2 regions of the Caulobacter sp. LjRoot300 genome follow, and region 2 is predicted to be linked to the other one. Evidence: riboswitches for the same ligand, from Rfam matches in the RefSeq annotation. Region 2 holds a riboswitch; the other holds the start of a gene.

Region 1 (4,408 bases), on a different contig from region 2:
CTATCAGGTTTTCGCGACAAGACTTTGATTTAAATGGTCCTCCCGAGGCAAATTTGGAGTCGCTTCAGAACGGAACGTCGCCCTGGATCGTGACCCGCTCGACGACGCGCTCCTGAGGCCAGTAGTCGAGGATGGCGTAGTGCTGGGTGGCGCGGTTGTCCCAGAAGACGATGGCGTTCGGCGTCCAGCGGAAGCGGACCTGGTATTCGGGCGTCTTCACCCGGTCCAGCAGCTCGGCCAGCAGCCTGGCGGCCTCGTCCTCGGCCAGTCCCAGGATCCGCGTCGTGAACACCTTGTTGACGAACAGGTGCTTGTCGCCGGTCTCCGGATGGGTGCGGACAACCGGGTGGACCTGGGGCGGATAGGCGGCGCGCAGGTCCTGCCGCTTGGCCTCGTCGACCCGGTAGCCGTAGCTCTGCAGGATGTCGTGCTCGGCGGTCAGGGTCGCCAGCTGGTCCTTCAGCCTGTCGGGCAGGTCGCGATAGATGGCGGCGGTGTCGGCGAACAGGGTGTCGCCGCCCAGCGGCGGCAGGTGGCGGGCCCGCAGCACCCCGCCCATCGACGGGGCCGGGCGGAAGGTGACGTCGGTATGCCACTTGTTGGCGACGCGGACGATCGGCACGATCTCCTCGCGCAGCTTCATGCCGTCGGCGGCCTCGATGTGCAGGATCTCGGGAAAGCCGGGCACGTGGGCGGTGACAGGATGCCCTTCCAAGTTCCCGAAATACCGGCTGAAACGGACATGGTCCTCATGGCTGATGTCCTGGTCGCGGAAGAACACCACCTTGTGCCGCAACAGCGTCGCGCGGATCGCCACCACGATCTCCGGAGCCAGGGGCTGGCGCAGGTCCACCCCCGAGATCTCGGCCCCGAGCACGGGCCCGGCGGGCGTGACGGTCAGGCCGGCGTAGTCGGGCGTCTCGGCAGCGGCGATGGGGGCAAAGGCGTTCATGGCGTCCTCCCGGCGCGCCGCCCGTCCGTGCGAGCGGCGTCTGGTTCGTGCAGACCTCGATACCCGCCATAACGGCGGTCTTTGATTTCGAGTTCAAGCTCCTCCATGTCGCCTGCCCCCCTGAGAACGATCCGGAGCGCGGACGGGGACAGGCGCATGCGCCTGTCCCCAGCCCATGAGGCGGCGCAAAGTCCGCCACTCTCCACACCAAGGCCTATTTCAGGCGCAGGGTCAGCCCGGCCACCACCAGGGTCACCGCGTCGGCGGCCTGGGCCAGGGCCTGGTGCAGCCGCCCCGCCTCGTCGCGGAACCGCCGGGCCAGGGCGTTGTCCGGCACGATGCCGAAGCCGACCTCGTTGGACACCAGCCACAGAGCCCCTTCAAACCGTCCGACCGCCTCGACCAGTCCGGCGGCGGCCGTCGCCACATCCTGCTCGCCGAGCATCAGGTTCGACAGCCACAGCGTCAGGCAATCGACCACGACGACGTCGTCCGCGCCCAGCGTCGCCAACGCACCCGCGATATCGAGCGGCGCCTCCAGCGTCGTCCAGGCCGGACCACGATCCTTTTGATGGCGCGCGATGCGCTCGGCCATCTCCGAATCGAAGGCCTGGGCCGTGGCGATCATCACCAGCCGGCCGTCCGCGGCCAGGGCCTCCGCCGCCCCCTGGGCGAAAGCGCTCTTGCCGGATCGGGCTCCGCCCAGGACGAGGTTAAACGGCAAGACGCGCTCCCGATGGCCAGCCAGATTGACCGTGTGCGACGCAGCATATAGTGCAGCTCTCGCGACAGGTTCCTCGAAAGAGGATGAAAAGGGAACTCGGGTGCGAAACCCGGGCTGCCCCCGCAACTGTAAGCGGCGAGCCCGCGCGTCATTAAGCCACTGACCGTCCTCTTCGGAGGATGATTGGGAAGGCGACGCGCACCGGCCTTGACCCGCGAGCCAGGAGACCTGCCCGTCGCGGTCGTCCTTCGTCCGGCCGGGGTGCGCCGTACGATGGGGTTCTTTCCCCCGAGGCGACATCGTCAGGCCGGTCCGGATCCCCGGGCCAGCCTTCGTTGCCGCGCACGGAGGTCTTGAACATGCGCCCGATTTCCATCCTGGCCCTGGTGGCCGCCCTTCCCGCCCTCGCCCTGCCCGCTTTGGGCCTGCCCAGCCAGGTGCTGGCCGCCGAGCCCCTGGACGAGGCCAACGCCGTCGACCAGGTGGTCGTCACCGCTGGCCGCGCCGCCGACAAGCTGTCCGAAGTGCCGGTCAGCATGACCGTGATCACCGCGCAGACCCTGCGCCAGCGCCAGGTGGTGGTGGTCTCCGACCTGCTGTCGCGCACCCCGGGCGTCACCGTCACCCGCAACGGCGGCATCGGCGGCTCGACCCAGGTGCGCATCCGCGGCGCCGAAAGCGACCAGACCGCCGTGCTGATCGACGGCGTCAAGCTGAACGACCCGTCGGCGACCGGCGGCGGCTACAACTTCGCCACCCTGCTGGCCGGCGACGTCGACCGCATCGAGGTGCTGCGCGGCCCGCAGTCGACCCTGTGGGGCAGCCAGGCCATCGGCGGGGTGGTCAGCATGATCACCAAGACGCCGGACGGACCGCTGTCCGGCGACGCCACGGTCGAGGGCGGCTCGCGCGCCACGGCCTATGCCCGGCTCGGCGTCGGGGCCGGCGGCGCCTGGGGCGGCTGGCGCCTGGCGGCGGGGTCCTACACCACCGCCGGCGTCTCCAACTTCGACGAGGCCCTGGGCGGCAAGGAGAAGGACGGCTACCGCAACGCCGCCGTCAGCGGCCGCCTGGACCTGAACGTGACGGACGGGGCCAGCCTCGACGCCCGCCTGTCCTACGCCAGGGGCCGCAACGAATTCGACGGCTTCCCGGCCCCGGCGTTCGCCTTCGCCGACACCGCCGAATACGGCAGGACCCAGGAACTGGTCAGCTATCTGGGTGCGCGCCTGTCGAACTTCGACGGCGCCCTGAACAGCCGCATCGGCTATTCGTACACCCAGACCGACCGCGACAATTACGACCCCAGCCAGGCCGTCACGACCAAGACCTTCGACGCCAGGGGCACGGACAACAGCCTGGAATATCAGGGCACCTGGACGATCAGCCCGGTCTGGCGCGCGGTGTTCGGGGCCGAGACCGAGCGCACCTGGTTCCGCACCGCCGCGCCCTCCAGCTTCGACGCGAACCCCGCGCCCGGCCGCCACGCGACCGGCATGGACAGCGTCTACGGCCAGCTGCGGGCCAAGCCGGTCGAGGGCCTGACCCTGACCGGCGGCGTCCGCCACGACGACCACGACACCTTCGGCGGCGCCACCACCTATCAGGCCGGCGCGACCTGGAGCCCCAACAGCGGGACCACGGTCTTCCGCGCCAACTATGGCGAGGGCTTCAAGGCCCCGTCGCTGTATCAGCTGTACAGCGACTACGGGAACATCGCGCTGAAGCCTGAAGAGGCCAAGAGCTGGGACGTCGGTGTCGAGCACAGCCTGCTGGACGGCCGCCTGCGCGGCGCGATCACCTATTTCAACCGCGACACCAAGAACCAGATCGACTTCCTGTCCAACAACATCCCGCCCAACTTCGGCGGCTACGCCAACACGGCCAAGACCCAGGCTGACGGCGTCGAGGTGGAAGGCAGCCTCGAGGTCAGCCCGTTGCTGACCCTGTCGGCCAACTACACCAACATGGACGCGATCAATAAGTCGGCCGGCTCCAACTACGGCAAGGACCTGGTGCGCCGGGCCGGCGAGACCGCCTCGGCGGACGCCGAACTCAGCCTGCCGAACGGCCTGACCGGCGGCGTGATGATGCAGTATGTCGGCCACAGCTTCGACAACGCGTCCAACACTCGTCGCCTGAAAAGCTATGTCCTGACCGACGTGCGGATCGCCTATCCGATCAACGACACCTTCGAGCTGTACGGCCGGGTCGAGAACCTGTTCGACCAACACTACGAGACCCTCTACCGCTACGGGACCCTGGGCCGCGGCGCCTTCGCCGGCGTGCGGGCGAGGTTCTAGCCATGGCGACGCCGGCGGCCTTCCTCGGCCACGGCGGACGCCTCGGCGCGGCGCGGGCGGCCTGGCCGAACGCGCCGACGCCGTGGCTGGACCTGTCGACCGGGATCAATCCCCGACCCTATCCTGTCCCCGTGCTGGCGCCGGAAGCCTGGTCGCGCCTGCCCGATCCGGAGTCGCTGCGGGCGCTGGAACGGGTCGCGGCCAAGGCGTTCGGGGTCGCGGATCCGGCCCGGGTCGTGGCGGCTGCGGGCAGCGAGGCGCTGATCCGCCTGCTGCCGCGCCTGCTGACGACGGCGCGGGTCGCGATCTCGGCCCGGACCTACGGCGGTCACGCCGACGCCTGGAAGGTCGCGGGAGCGGAGGTCGTCGACGCCCGCAATTCGACGGCCGACCTGCGGGTGCTGGTCAATCCGGACAATCCCAGCGGCC
Region 2 (4,408 bases):
GCCAGTAGGCATAGCCGATGATGGCGTTGAGCGGCGTGCGCAGCTCGTGGCTCATATTGCCGAGGAACCGCGACTTGGCGCTGCTGGCGGCCTGGACCGCGGCGTGGGCGTCGGCCAGTCGCCGCGCCTCCTCCGCCTGGCGCCGCCGCCGCGCCTCGTAGTTCCCGCGCAGGTGCAGGAAGCGCCAGACCAGGAACCCCGCCGACAACACCAGCCAGGCGCCGAGGATGACCAGGTAGAACTGTTCGGTCGAAAGGTACGATCCCTCGAAGGTCAGGTCGTCGACCGAGATCGCCAGATGGCCGACCTTGGCGTCGCTGGTGGAGACGGCCACGGAACGGACCGCCTTGAGGTTCGGCGCCGCCTCGGCCGCCGAAAGGCCGCGGCTAGCCACCCACCACTCTTCCGGCGCCAGCTGGCTCAGCGGCAGGCGCACTTCGTTGCGGCCCTGGACGACGGGGATGTCCATCGCCAGGGGCATCGGCTCGCCCTTCAGTTTCGCCCGCACGGCCGGCTCGGGCGAGGTCTTCAAGACCAGCCTCAGGCGGTCGCCCGGCCCCTGATAGGAAAACCGCAGGACGATGGTCTGGAAGCGCGAGAAGTCCAGGCCGTCGGTCTGGCGCCCCACGTCCAGCTGCAGGCCGTAGCCGCAATAGGGATAGGTCACGCCTTGGCGGATGTCGCAGGACCAGGACAGGGGCTTGCGCGGATCGGGGGAGACGACGCTGCCCCCGCCGTGCTCGGCGTCGGAATAGCTGTAGGTCGCGAACCGGCCCGACTGCGAGGACAGGACCATGGTCTGGCTGGTGATGGCGCTCTTGCCCAGCACCGCGGCGAACGACACGGCGACCAGCAGGAAGATCGCCGCTTCCAGGCGCAGATCGCCGTAACCCAGCCAGGGCTTGCGCGCGCCTTGGGCGGCGACGCCGAGATCCGTTGGTTTCCGCAAGACGCCCTCCCCTTCCCCGCCCTCGCGAGGAAGCCCCCCACACCAAAAGGAAGCCTTAGGCGAAGCATCGTTTCCCGCAGGTTTAAGGATGGACGGGTGCGACATTTTGTTAGGGCGGCGCCGACTCCTCGAAATCACATAAAGATATCTTTATGTCCCTCTTGACGCCAGGCCGGAACGCGCGCCTTCTAGGCGGGTCGTGGTCTGCGGGCGTTCGCGCGTCCGGAGCTAAGAGGGAAGTCGGTGAGGGTCTCAAAAGCCCGAATCCGGCGCTGCCCCCGCAACTGTGAGCGGCGAGCCGCTGTCCGATACGTGTCACTGACGCGCCGAGCTGGATCGGTGGCGTGTCGGGAAGGCCAGGACAGGGGCGCTGACCCGTGAGCCAGGAGACCTGCCCCGACAGATAACGTCCTCCGGCGGGGTGTCCGGTCTGGTCGCATGCAAAGGCGTGACCGGACCTCCATGGCCCGTGCGCGCCCCCTCGCGCGCGTCCCGACCCGCCTCCGCCATCACACCGGCAGAGGCTTTTCGAAATGACCGTCACCGTCGCCACCCTGGGCTTTCCCCGCATCGGCCCGCGCCGCGAACTGAAGTTCGCGCTCGAGAACCACTGGGCCGGCAAGACCGACGCCCAGGCGCTGCTCGCCACGGCCGCCGCCCTGCGCGCCGCGGCCTGGACCCGCCAGGCCGCCCTAGGCGTGGTCCACGTGCCCAGCAACGACTTTTCGCTCTACGACCACGTGCTCGACACCAGCGTCATGGTGGGGGCCATCCCGGCGATCTACGGCTGGAGCGGCGGCCCGATCGACACCGCCGGCTATTTCGCCATGGCGCGCGGCGCGCAAGGCGGCGCGGCCGAGGCGGCCTGCGCCCACGGCCACGGGCATCACCAGGGTTCCGGCCTGCCGGCCCTGGAGATGACCAAGTGGTTCGACACCAACTATCACTACCTGGCCCCGGAGGTGTCGCGCGACCAGGCCTTCGCCCTGACCTCCACCAAGCCGGTCGACGAGTTCCTGGAGGCCCGGGCGCTGGGCGTCCACACCCGCCCGGTGCTGCTGGGCCCGGTCACCTTCCTCAAGCTGGCCAAGACCAAGGACGAGGGCTTTTCGCCGCTGTCGCTGCTGCCCGCCCTGGTGCCGGTCTATGCCGAGATCCTGGCCCGGCTCCAGCAGGCGGGCGCCGACTGGGTGCAGATCGACGAGCCCTGCCTGGCGCTGGACCTGACCGACTTCGAGCGCGGCGAGCTGCGACGCGCCTATGGCGCCCTGACCCATGCCGCGCCCGGCCTGCGCCTGATGCTGACCAGCTATTTCGGGGCCTATGGCGACAACCTGGCCACGGCGGTGAACCTGCCGGTCGACGGCGTCCACGTCGACCTGGCGCGCGCGCCCGAGGAACTGGACGCGGTCCTGGCCCTCGCGCCCGAAAGCCTGGTGCTGTCGCTGGGGGTGATCGACGGCCGCAACGTCTGGCGGGCCGACCTGCCCGCCCTGCTCGACCGCCTGGACCCGATCGTCTCGCGACGCGGCGGCGACCGGGTGATCCTGGCGCCGTCCTGTTCGCTGCTGCACGCGCCGATCGACCTGGACCTGGAGACGGCGATCGACCCGGAGGTCCGCCAGTGGCTGGCGTTCGGCGTCCAGAAGATCGAGGAGCTGGTGGTGCTGGCCACGGCGCTGAACCAGGGCCGCGACGCCGTCGCGCCCCAGCTGGCGGCCAGCCAGGCGGCGGCGCGGGCGCGGCGCGCCTCGCCCAGGATCCACGACGCGGCGGTGGCCGCGCGCCTGGCCGCCACCACGCCGGACATGGCCCGGCGCCGCTCGCCGTTCGGCCGTCGGCAAGCGGTCCAGATCGCCCGCCTGGACCTGCCGGCCTTCCCCACCACCACCATCGGCTCGTTCCCGCAGACCGAGGCGGTGCGCCAGGCGCGGTCGGCCCACGGCAAGGGCCAGCTGAGCGACGCCGACTACGCCGCCTTTCTGCGCGCCGAGACGGCCCGCACCGTGGCCTGGCAGGCGGAGATCGGGCTGGACGTGCTGGTCCACGGCGAGTTCGAGCGCAACGACATGGTGCAGTATTTCGGCGAGCAGCTGTCGGGCTTCGCCTTCACCAAGCACGGCTGGGTGCAGTCGTACGGCTCGCGCTGCGTGCGGCCGCCGATCCTGTTCGGCGACGTCTCGCGTCCGGCCCCGATGACCGTGGACTGGTGGGCCTACGCCCAGTCCCTGACCGACCGGCCGATGAAGGGCATGCTGACCGGGCCGGTGACCATCCTGAACTGGTCGTTCGTGCGCGACGACCTGCCCCGGTCCCTGGCCTGCCGCCAGATCGCCCTGGCCATCCGCGACGAGGTGACCGACCTGGAGGCGGCCGGCGCCAAGGTGATCCAGATCGACGAGGCGGCCCTGCGCGAAGGCCTGCCGCTGCGCCGGGGCGACTGGGCGGCCTATCTGGACTGGGCGGTCGAAAGCTTCCGCCTGGCGGCGTCGGGCGTGGCCGACCACACCCAGATCCACACCCACATGTGCTATTCGGAGTTCAACGACATCATCGCCGCCATCGGGGCGATGGACGCCGACGTCATCTCCATCGAGACCGCCCGCTCGAAGATGGAGCTGCTGGACGCGTTCGAGGCCTACGCCTATCCGGCCGAGATCGGTCCCGGCGTCTACGACATCCATTCGCCGCGCGTGCCCGCCGTCGAGGAGATGACCGACCTGCTGAAGGCCGCCCAGGCGCGGCTGTCGGCGGGTCAGCTGTGGGTCAATCCCGACTGCGGCCTGAAGACCCGCAAATGGCCCGAGACCCAGGCCGCCCTGGCCAACATGGTCGAGGCCGCACGGATCGTCCGTCGGACCGTCGTTCCGGCCTGACGACGACGAGGATCTCCGCTCGTCGGGCAGGGCCTATCGCATATGGATTTACTCTGAAAAAACCTGTCATCCCGGACAAGCCCGGCGAAGCCGAGCGCCGATCCGGGACCGCCGGAAGCTCTGAGTTCACGCGTCGGTCCCGGATCTTCGCGCTGCGCGCTCGTCCGGGATGACAGTCGCTTTTGGCCATATGCGATAGCCCTGGCTCGTCGGGCCGGAGACGGCTTGGCGAGCGGAGCCGTCGCCGGGGCTTCGACAAGCCCCGGCGGCGCTGGCATTCTGGCCCGATGACGGACCTCTTCCGACTTGCCGGCGCCGTGCGGAGAGACCCCGGGGTCGACGCCTGGTTCACCACGCCCGGGCCCGACCTGCGGCGCCTGGCCCAACCGTGGTTCGAAAGCCTGCGCGCGTGTGGGCCCGACGTGCGCGAACTGCTGCACGACGGACATCCCACCGCGTGCGTGGGCGACGCGGCGTTCGCCTATGTCGATGCGTTCAGCGCCCACGTGAACGTCGGCTTCTTCCACGGCGCGGCGCTGGACGATCCGGCGGGCCTGCTGGAAGGCGCGGGCAAGCGCATGCG

What was found. A riboswitch is a leader RNA that binds a small molecule or an ion and turns the genes downstream of it on or off. The one in region 2 is predicted to bind cobalamin.
Region 1: another riboswitch for cobalamin. It lies ahead of ACSQ2G_RS14325 (TonB-dependent receptor plug domain-containing protein); the one in region 2 lies ahead of metE (5-methyltetrahydropteroyltriglutamate--homocysteine S-methyltransferase).

The regions. Positions count from the first base shown of each region.
Region 1 is NZ_CAXUSA020000003.1:929,403-933,810, forward strand. Features, by position in the region: gene ACSQ2G_RS14315 (TauD/TfdA dioxygenase family protein) at 65-952, opposite strand; gene cobU (bifunctional adenosylcobinamide kinase/adenosylcobinamide-phosphate guanylyltransferase) at 1,167-1,676, opposite strand; cobalamin riboswitch at 1,726-1,926, shown strand; gene ACSQ2G_RS14325 (TonB-dependent receptor plug domain-containing protein) at 2,036-3,979, shown strand; gene ACSQ2G_RS14330 (threonine-phosphate decarboxylase) at 3,982-4,408, shown strand, end outside.
Region 2 is NZ_CAXUSA020000009.1:70,580-74,987, forward strand. Features, by position in the region: gene ACSQ2G_RS22260 (sensor histidine kinase) at 1-949, opposite strand, end outside; cobalamin riboswitch at 1,133-1,362, shown strand; gene metE (5-methyltetrahydropteroyltriglutamate--homocysteine S-methyltransferase) at 1,483-3,825, shown strand; gene ACSQ2G_RS22270 (DUF1801 domain-containing protein) at 4,113-4,408, shown strand, end outside.